DNA from 3 places in the Streptomyces sp. NPDC059455 genome. Region 2 is predicted to be linked to each of the others. Evidence: riboswitches for the same ligand, from Rfam matches in the RefSeq annotation. Region 2 holds a riboswitch; each other region holds the start of a gene.
What was found. Region 2 has a riboswitch for thiamine pyrophosphate ahead of thiO (glycine oxidase ThiO). Riboswitches for the same ligand answer to the same signal wherever they lie in the genome.

Region 1 (3,269 bases), on a different contig from region 2:
CACGCCGAAGGAGGTGAAGGTGAACAGGAACACCATCAGCGCGGCCGCGGCCACGGCGGGGGCCAGCGCGGGCAGCGTCACCCGGCGCCAGGCCGACAGCCGGCTCGCGCCGAGCACCCGCGCGGCCTCCTCCTGGCGCGGGTCGAGCTGGGCCCACAGCCCGCCCACGGTCCTGACGACGACCGCGTAGTTGAAGAAGACATGGGCCAGGAGGATCGCCCAGACGGAGGTGTCCAGCCGCACCCCCCACAGCTCGTCCAGCAGCCCGCCCCGGCCGAGCAGTGCCAGGAAGGCCGATCCGGCGACCACGGTCGGCAGGACGAACGGCACGGTCACCACGGCCCGCAGCAGCCCCTTGCCGGGAAAGTCGAAGCGGGCGACGACATAGGCACCGGGCAGCGCCACCGCGAGCGTGAGGGCGGTCGACGCGACCGCCTGCCAGCAGGTGAACCACAGGACGTCCAGCGTCGCCGGATCGGTCACCACCTCGGCGATCCGGCCGAACCGCCACCGCCCGTCGGCGCGCAGCCCCCGGGTGACGATGGCGGCCACGGGATAGGCGAAGAAGACCGCGAAGAAGGCGAGCGGCACCGCCATCAGGGCGAGCCGGAGAGCGATCGCGCGACGGCCTCCGCCCTCGCCCCTCTCGGCCTTACGGTGGCCGTCGGCCTTCTTACGGTTCTCGCGGGGCTCTACAGGACCAGCGAGGACCATGTCTTGACCCACGGCTCACGGTTCTTGGCGATCTTCTGCGGAGCCAGGGTGGCCGAGTCGGCGATCCTGACCCCGTATCGGGTGAACAGCTCCGGCAGCTTGGCGTCCTCGCGCGCCGGGTTGACGTACATGTTCAGCGGGACGTCCTCCTGGAACCGCTTGCTCAGCAGGAAGTCCAGCAGCGCCTTGCCGCCCTTGGTGTTGCCGGCGCCGTTCAGCAGTCCGGCGAACTCCACCTGCCGGAAGCAGGTGCCCGTCGCGACCCCGGTGGGGGCTTTCGCGGGCTTGCTCTTGGCATCGGCCACCTCGGCCGGCGGGCTGGAGGCGTAGGAGACGACGAGCGGCCGGTCGCCCTTGCCGCCGCCGGCCGAGCCGGAGAACCGGTCGTAATACGCCTGCTCCCAGCCGTCGACGACCTCGACGCCATTGGCCCGCAGCTTCTTCCAGTAGCCCTTCCAGCCGTCGTCGCCGTACTTCGCGGCCGTGGCGAGGAGGAAGCCGAGACCGGGGGACGAGGTGGCGGCGTTCTCGGTGACGAGGAGGTTCTTGTAGGCGGGCTTGGTCAGATCGTCCAGCGTCCGGGGCGGCGACAGCTTCTTGTCGGCGAAGTACTTCCGGTCGTAGTTGACGCAGATGTCGCCGAAGTCGACGGGGGTGACGCGGTGCTCGGCCCGGTCGAGCTGAAGGGCCGCCGGGACCTTGTCGAGCCCCTTCGCCGTGTAGGGGGTGAACAGGTCGTTGTCGAGCGCGCGGGAGAGGAGGGTGTTGTCGACGCCGAAGAACACATCGCCCTGAGGGTGGCCCTTGGACAGGATCGCCTGGTTGACGGCGGCTCCGGCGTCGCCCCCGGCCTGCACGCGCACCTTGTAGCCGGTCTCCTTGGTGAACTCCTTGAGGACCGCCTTGGAGGCCGCGAACGAGTCATGCGTGACCAGGGTGACCGTCTTGGAGTCCGAGCCGCTCTTGGTGTCCTCGCCGCAGCCGACGAGCGCGCTCAGGGCCAGTGAGCCGAGGAGGGCGGCCGAGATGGCACGCCGAAGCTGGCTGTTCATGGTGATGCTGACTCCCTACGCCGGTATGACCCGGATCAGGTCCGAGGGTCTGCGGCCGTGCCGCACTCTCAGCGCTCTGAGCGCTCCCCTGTCGGAATGTTCACTTGTACGGACGTTCACTTCTATGACGATCACATGATGCAACGATGCCCAGGCACCGTATCAGCCGGTGCTCAGCGCTCCGAAGCCGCCAGCTGTCCGCAGGCCCCGTCGATCTCCTGGCCCCGGGTGTCCCGGACGGTCACCGGCACCCCATGGGCCTCCAGGGCCGCCACGAACGCCTTCTCGTCCTCGGGCCGGGACGCCGTCCACTTGGAGCCGGGCGTCGGGTTGAGCGGGATGAGGTTCACATGCACCCGGTGGCTCTTGAGCAGCCGGCCGAGCAGATCGGCGCGCCATGCCTGGTCGTTGATGTCCTTGATCAGCGCGTACTCGATGGAGATCCGGCGGCCGGACTTCTCCGCGTACTCCCACGCGGCGTCCAGGACCTCGCGCACCTTCCAGCGGGTGTTGACCGGCACGAGCGTGTCGCGCAGCTCGTCGTCGGGCGCGTGCAGCGACACCGCGAGGCGGCACTTGAAGCCCTCGTCGGCGAACCGCAGCATCGCCGGGACGAGGCCGACGGTGGAGACGGTGATACCGCGCTGCGAGAGGCCGAGGCCGTCGGGCTCGGGGTCGGTGAGCCGACGGATGGCGCCGACGACACGGTTGTAGTTGGCCAGCGGCTCGCCCATGCCCATGAAGACGATGTTGGACAGCCGGGCCGGGCCGCCGGGGATCTCCCCGTCCCGGAGGGCCCGCATCCCGTCGACGATCTGGTGCACGATCTCGGCGGTGGACAGATTGCGGTCCAGTCCCGCCTGCCCGGTGGCACAGAACGGGCAGTTCATCCCGCAGCCCGCCTGTGAGCTGATGCACATGGTGACCCGGTCCGGGTAACGCATCAGAACGGACTCCACGAGCGTGCCGTCGAACAGTCGCCACAGCGTCTTGCGCGTGGTGTCGTCGTCACAGCTGATGTGCCGCACCACGCTCATCAGATCCGGCAGCAGCCCGGCGGCCAGCTTCTCGCGCGCGGCGGCCGGAATGTCGGTCCATTGAGCGGGGTCGTCGGCATAGCGCACGAAGTAGTGACGCGACACCTGACCTGCCCGGAAGGGCTTCTCCTCGAGGGCGGCGACGGCCTCCCGGCGCTCGGCGGGTGTGAGGTCGGCAAGATGCCGCGGGGGCTTCTTGGCCCCACGCGGCGCGACAAAGGTGAGTTCTCCGGGCTTAGGCATGGTTTTCCCAGTGTCGCAGACGTACGAAGGGCCCCGCGCCGGGAGGGGCGCGGGGCCCGTGGGCGGGCGTGGTCAGCCGCCACCCACGAAGATCACCAGCAGCAGCCACACCACCGGGGCGGTGGGCAGCAGCGAGTCGAGCCGGTCCATGATCCCGCCATGGCCGGGCAGCAGTTTGCCCATGTCCTTGATGCCGAGATCGCGCTTGATCATGGATTCGCCG
Region 2 (3,269 bases):
GTTGTCAGCTCGGTGCCGGAGGCCAGCAGCGAACGCTCCAGGATTTCCAGGCTGGGCGCGCCGCCCGTGCCCATGATCAGTCGGGAGCCGAAGTCGGTCCCGGCGATGGTGAGCGGGTCGGGCGCGGCGAGCGACGCGCGGTCGGCGGCGCCGTGGACGCTGGTGACGGCTTCGGTGGTCGTGGTGTTCGTGGTGTTCGCGGTGCTCGTGGTGCTCGTGGTGGTCGCGGTGCTCGTGGTGGGAGCCATGGGTGGGATCAGCCTCCTTGGACCGCGGTGAGGACCTCGACGCGATCACCGTCGCCGAGCGAGGTCGCGGACCACTGGGTGCGCGGGACAACCGTCTCGTTGACGGCGGCGGCGACACCCGAGGGCGCCTGGGTGAGGGTCGCGACGAGCCGGTCGAGCGTGGTGCCCTCGGGCACCTCGCGAGGCTCGCCGTTGACGGAGACGGTCATGTGTGCTGCTCCTGTGCTGGGGAGTGCGCGGCGCCGGGGGCACCGGGAGAGGGAGTCGCCGAGCGGGTCGTGAAGCGCTGGGGGGTGAACGGCTGGGCCTCCGGGGGGAGTTCTCCGCCGGTCAGGGCCTCGGCCATGACATCGCCGGTGATCGGGGTGAGGAGTACGCCGTTGCGGAAGTGGCCGGTGGCCAGCAACAGCCCCGGCAGCGCGGTCGGGCCGAGCATCGGGGCGTTGTCGGGGGAGCCGGGGCGCAGCCCGGCGCACGTCTCCACCAGCGGCAGTTCGGTGATGCCGGGCACCACCTCATGGGCGTCCCGCAGCAGTTCGTACACCCCGCCCGCGGTGACCGTGGTGTCCCAGCCCAGCTCCTCGCTGGTCGCGCCGATGACCAGCTCGCCGTTCTCGCGCGGCACCAGGTAGACCGGCCCGCCGCGCACCACGGCCCGTACGGTCCCGGAGAGGAACGGCGCGTACCGTTCGGGCACCGACAGCCGCACCACCTGCCCCTTGACGGGCCGTACGGGCGGCAGGACGTCCTCAGGAACGCCCGCGAGCCGTCCGCTGAGGCTGCCGGCGGCCAGTACGGTCCGCTCGGCGGCCAGCCGTACGCCCCCCGTCAGCTCGACCCCGGTGGCGCGGTCGCCGTCCAGCAGCAGTCGCTCCGCGCGGTCGCGGTGGAAGGCGACCCCGGCCCGCTCGCACGCGGTGAGCAGCGCCGCCGTCAGCCGCCGCGGATCCACCTGGTGGTCACCGGCGACGCGCAGCCCGCCGTGTACGCCCGGCGAGAGCATCGGTTCCAGACGTCGGCATTCACGCCCCGTCAGCCACTCGGACTCCAGCCCGAGCCCCTGCTGGAAGGTGTGGAGCTCGCGCAGATGGGCGCGGTCGTCGGCGTCGAACGCGACGGCGAGCGTGCCGCACGCCCGATGGCCCACGTCCTGGCCGCTCGCCTCCTCCAGCTCGGCCACGAAGTCCGGATAGCGGCGCGCGGAGGCCAGGTTGAGGCCGAGCAGGGTCTGCTCGCCGTAGTGCAGCTCGGTGACGGCCGCCAGCATCCCGGCCGCGACCCAGGCGGCCCCGCCGCCGGGCGCAGGGTCGACGAGCGCGGTACGCAGCCCCCGCTGGGCCGCCCGCCAGGCCGTGACCAGCCCGATGATGCCGCCCCCGATGACGAGGGCGTCGTAGCGTCCGCCGGGTGGCGGCCCGCCTGAGGTGTGAGGTCCGTAGTCGAGACCTGGTGCGTGCGTGGACACGCCGCCCCTCCCTTCGCCGGCATGACCCGGATCAGGTTCGTACGGTCGGAGGCCGTTCCAGCCTCCCTCTCAGCCCGGTCCGCCCGGGCTCCCGCGAGTGCTCTGTCCCGCCACCCTAGTACGCGCCCCGAATCGCCCGAAAGACCGGCCGTACACCAGCCAAACCAGCTCCTCCGCCGCGTCTCACCCCAACCCCCGACGCATCCCACCCCGGCCCGGCGGTTCCCCATCCAGCCCCTCCGGCGTTGGAGCGGGGGCCGGGGCGGAGCCCCGGCGGGGGTGCGAGGGGGCGCAGCCCCTTCGTTTCGGGAAGGGGCAGGGCGGGGGCTCACCGCCGGAGGCGCCCCCAACCCGCACCCTCCGTCCGGCCCCCGGCCCCCGGCCCCCGGCCCCCGGCCCACCCCCTCCGACCCCGCCCCACCCCCGTCCGGCCCCCCACTCTGTGTCCGACCTCTCGTAAGCCGCTCTCCAGTCCGCCCCACCAGCCGCAATACAGTGATCGTGTGAGCGATGAGACGACGACGAAGCCGTCCTCGAACGGCACCGGACAGCGCGTGGTGATCGTCGGCGCGGGCATGGCGGGGGTGCAGACCGCCGTCGCGCTGCGCGAACAGGGCTGGACCGGCGAGATCGTCCTGCTGGGCGCGGAGCCCCACCAGCCCTACGACCGGCCGCCGCTGTCCAAGGCCGTACTGCTCGGAAAGGCCGAGGGCTCGACGCTCGACGTGGACTTCGCCGGGCTCGGCATCGGCCTGCGCCTCGGCGTCCAGGTCACCGGCCTGCGCCCGGACAAGCGGCTCGTCGAGACCGCGACCGGTCAGCTCCCGTACGACGTCCTGGTGATCGCCACCGGAGCCGAGCCGATCCCGCTGCCGGGCAGCGAAGGAGAGCCCGGCGTCCATCTGCTGCGCACCCTGGACGACGCCGAGCGGCTGCGCCCGGTGCTCGCCCGGCAGCGCGAGATCGCGGTCGTGGGGGCGGGCTGGATCGGCGCGGAGTTCGCCACCGCGGCGCGCGAGGCGGGCTGCGCCGTGACCGTCGTCGAGGCCGCGGACCGGCCGCTGGCGGGCGCGCTCCCGGCCGAGGTCGCGGCCCCCATGGCGGCCTGGTACGAGGACTACGGCGCCCGGCTGGTCACCGGCGCCCGGGTGGACTCGGTCGACGAGAGCGGGCTGCTGCTCGGCGACGGCACCCGGCTGCGCGCGGGCGCGGTGGTCGTCGGGATCGGGGCCCGACCGGCCACGGACTGGCTGGCGGGCTCGGGCGTGGAGCTGGCCGAGGACCGGTCCGTCGTCGCCGACGACCGGCTGCGCGCCTCCGCGCCGGACGTCTACGCGGTCGGCGACTGCGCCTCCTTCCCGTCCGCCCGCTACGGGACGCGGCTGCTGGTGCACCACTGGGACAACGCGCTCCAGGGGCCGCGCACCGTCGCCGCCAATGTGGTGGGGAGCCGGACGGCCGCCCACTTCCCCGGTGTGGTCTACGACCCGGTGCCGTACTTCTGGTCCGAGCAGTTCGGGCGCTTCGTGCAGTACGCCGGGCACCACTCGGAGGCC
Region 3 (3,269 bases), on a different contig from region 2:
ACGAGCCCGATGCTGCCCACCAGCGTCCGTACGATCTCCTCCGCGACGATCTCGCTCGTGGCGACCGTGCCCACCCCGCTGTCCGCGATGGAGAACAGCAACAGCAGCGGAAGCGACGCGCCCGCGTACGCCAGCACCAGGGTGTTCACGACGGAGGCGATGTGGTCCCGCCCGATCCGCATCGCCGCCCCGTAGAGCTTGCGCCGGGACGTGCTCGGGTCCGCTTCCCTCAGCTCCCACACCGCCGAGGTCTGGGTGACCGTCACATCGTCCAGCACGCCGAGCGAGCCGATGATCACGCCCGCGAGCAGCAGCCCTCGTATCTCGATGTTCGGATAGAGGCCGTGCACCAGCCCGGTCTGGTCGTCCGTGTTGCCGGTCAGGCTCGCCCAGCTGATGAACAACGAGCCCAGCACCCCGATCAGCAGCAGTGACACCAGCGTGCCGAGCACGGCGACCGATGTACGCGCCGTCAGCCCATGGCACATGTACAGCGCGAGGAGCATGATCGCGCTACCCCCGACGACCGCGACCACCAGCGGATTGGAACCCTGGAGTATCGCCGGGAGGATGAACAGCGTCAGCACCCCGAAGCTGATCGCCAGCGCCACCAGCGCGAACACCCCGCGCAGCCGCCCCACCGCCACGACCGCGAGCGCGAACAGCCCCGCCAGCAGCGCCATCGGCAGCGACCGGTCGACGTCGGACACGGAGTACTGCAGTTCCTTGGGCGCCTTGGGGGCGTACGCCAGCTTCAGCTCCTGCCCGGCGCTCAAGTGGCGCGAGGCGTTGGGCTGGACGATTTCGGGGAACGTGCGGCCCTTGTCCTTGCCCGAGGTGACCTCGATCGTGGCCTTCTCGCAGACGCTCTTCTTCCCGCCCTGCCCCGGGCTCCCGCTTTGCCCGGGGGCGCCGCTCTGGGCGGCGCCGCCCTGGCCGGGCTCGGTGGGCGCCTGCGGCTGGGCGTTCACATCGGCGCAGTTCACCTCCTCGATCTTCACCACCCGTCCGGCCACGGTCGTCTGGTCGAAGCCGAGACCGCTGCGGCCGTGCGCCTTGTGGTCGGGCGTGCCGCCCGGCCAGAGCACGATCAGACCGGCCACGACGGCGACGGTGAAGGGGATGAGCACCGCCGCGATGATCTTGCGGAGACGCGCGGAGACAGGGGTGGCGGGGCCATGGCCATGGGAGTGGCCATGGGAATGTCCGTGGCCGTGGCCCTGCGCCTGATCGGAGCGGTGGGGCTGCTCGGGCGGGTGGTCCTGCTGGATGGTGGTCACGACCGCATCATCGCAAGAGACGTGGGCCCCCTGTTCAGCGCTGTGGATAAACCGTTAGCGTGGTGCCGAACCTTTGCAATCGCGGGAGCTCGGAGCACCGGGCTGAGAGGGCGCTGACGCTGAAGCTGCGCCGACCGCTGAACCTGTTACCGGGTAATGCCGGCGTAGGGAGTGGGTCTCATGACTCAGCAGGATGCATCATCGCGCGCCGAGACGGCCGAATTCGGCTGGCATAAGGGATATGTCACGGGTTCGCGCCCGGACCTCCAGGTCCCGGTCCGCCGCGTGCACCTCACCAACGGCCAGGACGTGACGCTGTACGACACCTCCGGCCCATACACCGACCCCACCATCGAAACGGATGTCCGCCGCGGCCTGGCGCCGCTGCGGCAGAACTGGATCGTCGCCCGCGGCGACACCGAGGAGTACGCGGGCCGTCCCGTCCGCCCCGAGGACGACGGGCTCAAGCACACCTCGCCCCGCGGCGGACTGCGCAATCTCGACGCGGTCTTCCCCGGCCGTCCGCGCCAGCCGCGCCGCGGCCGCCCGGGCGCCCCCGTGACCCAACTCGCCTATGCGCGGCGGGGCGAGATCACGGCGGAGATGGAGTACGTGGCGATCCGCGAGAACGTCTCCCCCGAGGTGGTCCGGGAGGAGATCGCGGCGGGCCGCGCCGTCCTCCCGGCCAATGTGAACCATCCGGAGATCGAGCCGATGATCATCGGCAAGCGGTTCCTGGTGAAGGTCAACGCCAACATCGGCAACTCCGCCGTCACCTCCTCCATCGAGGAGGAGGTCGAGAAGATGACCTGGGCGACCCGCTGGGGCGCCGACACGGTCATGGACCTCTCGACCGGCCGCAACATCCACACCACAAGAGAATGGGTGCTGCGCAACTCCCCGGTCCCCATCGGCACCGTGCCGCTCTATCAGGCGCTGGAGAAGGTCGACGGCAAGGCCGAGGAGCTGACCTGGGAGATCTACAAGGACACGGTCATCGAACAGGCCGAACAGGGCGTCGACTACATGACCGTCCACGCCGGCGTCCGGCTGCCGTACGTCCCCCTGACCGCCCGCCGCAAGACCGGCATCGTCTCCCGCGGCGGCTCCATCATGGCGGCCTGGTGCCTCGCCCACCACCAGGAGTCCTTCCTCTACACCCACTTCGAGGAGCTGTGCGAGATCCTCGCGGCGTATGACGTCACCTACTCGCTGGGCGACGGACTGCGCCCGGGGTCGATCGCCGACGCCAACGACGAGGCGCAGTTCGCGGAGTTGCGCACCCTCGGCGAGCTCAACCGGATCGCCAAGGAGCATGGCGTCCAGACGATGATCGAAGGCCCGGGCCATGTCCCGATGCACAAGATCAAGGAAAACGTCGACCTCCAGCAGGAGGTCTGCGAGGAGGCCCCCTTCTACACCCTGGGCCCCCTCACCACCGATATCGCCCCCGCCTACGACCACATCACCTCGGGCATCGGCGCCGCGATGATCGCCTGGTGGGGCACGGCGATGCTCTGCTACGTCACCCCCAAGGAGCACCTGGGCCTGCCGGACCGCGATGACGTCAAGACCGGCGTGATCACCTACAAGATCGCCGCGCACGCGGCCGACCTGGCCAAGGGCCATCCGGACGCCCAGGCCTGGGACGACGCGCTCTCCGACGCGCGCTTCGAATTCCGCTGGGAGGACCAGTTCAACCTGGCCCTCGACCCGGACACGGCCCGCTCCTTCCACGACGAGACGCTCCCGGCGGAGCCGGCCAAGACGGCGCACTTCTGCTCGATGTGCGGGCCGAAGTTCTGCTCGATGAAAATTAGCAGAAGCATCACAGAGCAGTTCGGCGGCGACGCCGACGCGACGCCCGAGGAGATCGAGGCGGGGATGCTCCAGAAGTCCAGGGAGTTCGCGGCTGCGGGGAACCGCGTGTACCTGCCGCTAGCGGATTGATCTCCTGCCCGTGCCAGTGAGCGGTGGAGGCTTCCTACG

Region 1: it holds a riboswitch for thiamine pyrophosphate, as region 2 does, so the genes downstream of both, ACFXB5_RS13950 (thiamine ABC transporter substrate binding subunit) here and thiO (glycine oxidase ThiO) in region 2, are expected to answer to the same signal.
Region 3: it holds a riboswitch for thiamine pyrophosphate, as region 2 does, so the genes downstream of both, thiC (phosphomethylpyrimidine synthase ThiC) here and thiO (glycine oxidase ThiO) in region 2, are expected to answer to the same signal.

Annotation. Positions count from the first base shown of each region.
Region 1 covers NZ_JBHYVB010000031.1:50,900-54,168, forward strand. The annotation lists gene ACFXB5_RS13945 (ABC transporter permease) at 1-597, opposite strand, end outside; gene ACFXB5_RS13950 (thiamine ABC transporter substrate binding subunit) at 693-1,766, opposite strand; TPP riboswitch at 1,762-1,866, opposite strand; gene rlmN (23S rRNA (adenine(2503)-C(2))-methyltransferase RlmN) at 1,940-3,046, opposite strand; gene ACFXB5_RS13960 (phosphatidate cytidylyltransferase) at 3,119-3,269, opposite strand, start outside.
Region 2 covers NZ_JBHYVB010000387.1:859-4,127, reverse strand. The annotation lists gene ACFXB5_RS52545 (thiazole synthase) at 1-74, opposite strand, end outside; gene thiS (sulfur carrier protein ThiS) at 257-457, opposite strand; gene thiO (glycine oxidase ThiO) at 454-1,629, opposite strand; TPP riboswitch at 1,704-1,818, opposite strand; gene ACFXB5_RS52530 (NAD(P)/FAD-dependent oxidoreductase) at 2,289-3,269, shown strand, end outside.
Region 3 covers NZ_JBHYVB010000077.1:35,862-39,130, reverse strand. The annotation lists gene ACFXB5_RS25810 (YibE/F family protein) at 1-1,280, opposite strand, end outside; TPP riboswitch at 1,352-1,468, shown strand; gene thiC (phosphomethylpyrimidine synthase ThiC) at 1,461-3,230, shown strand.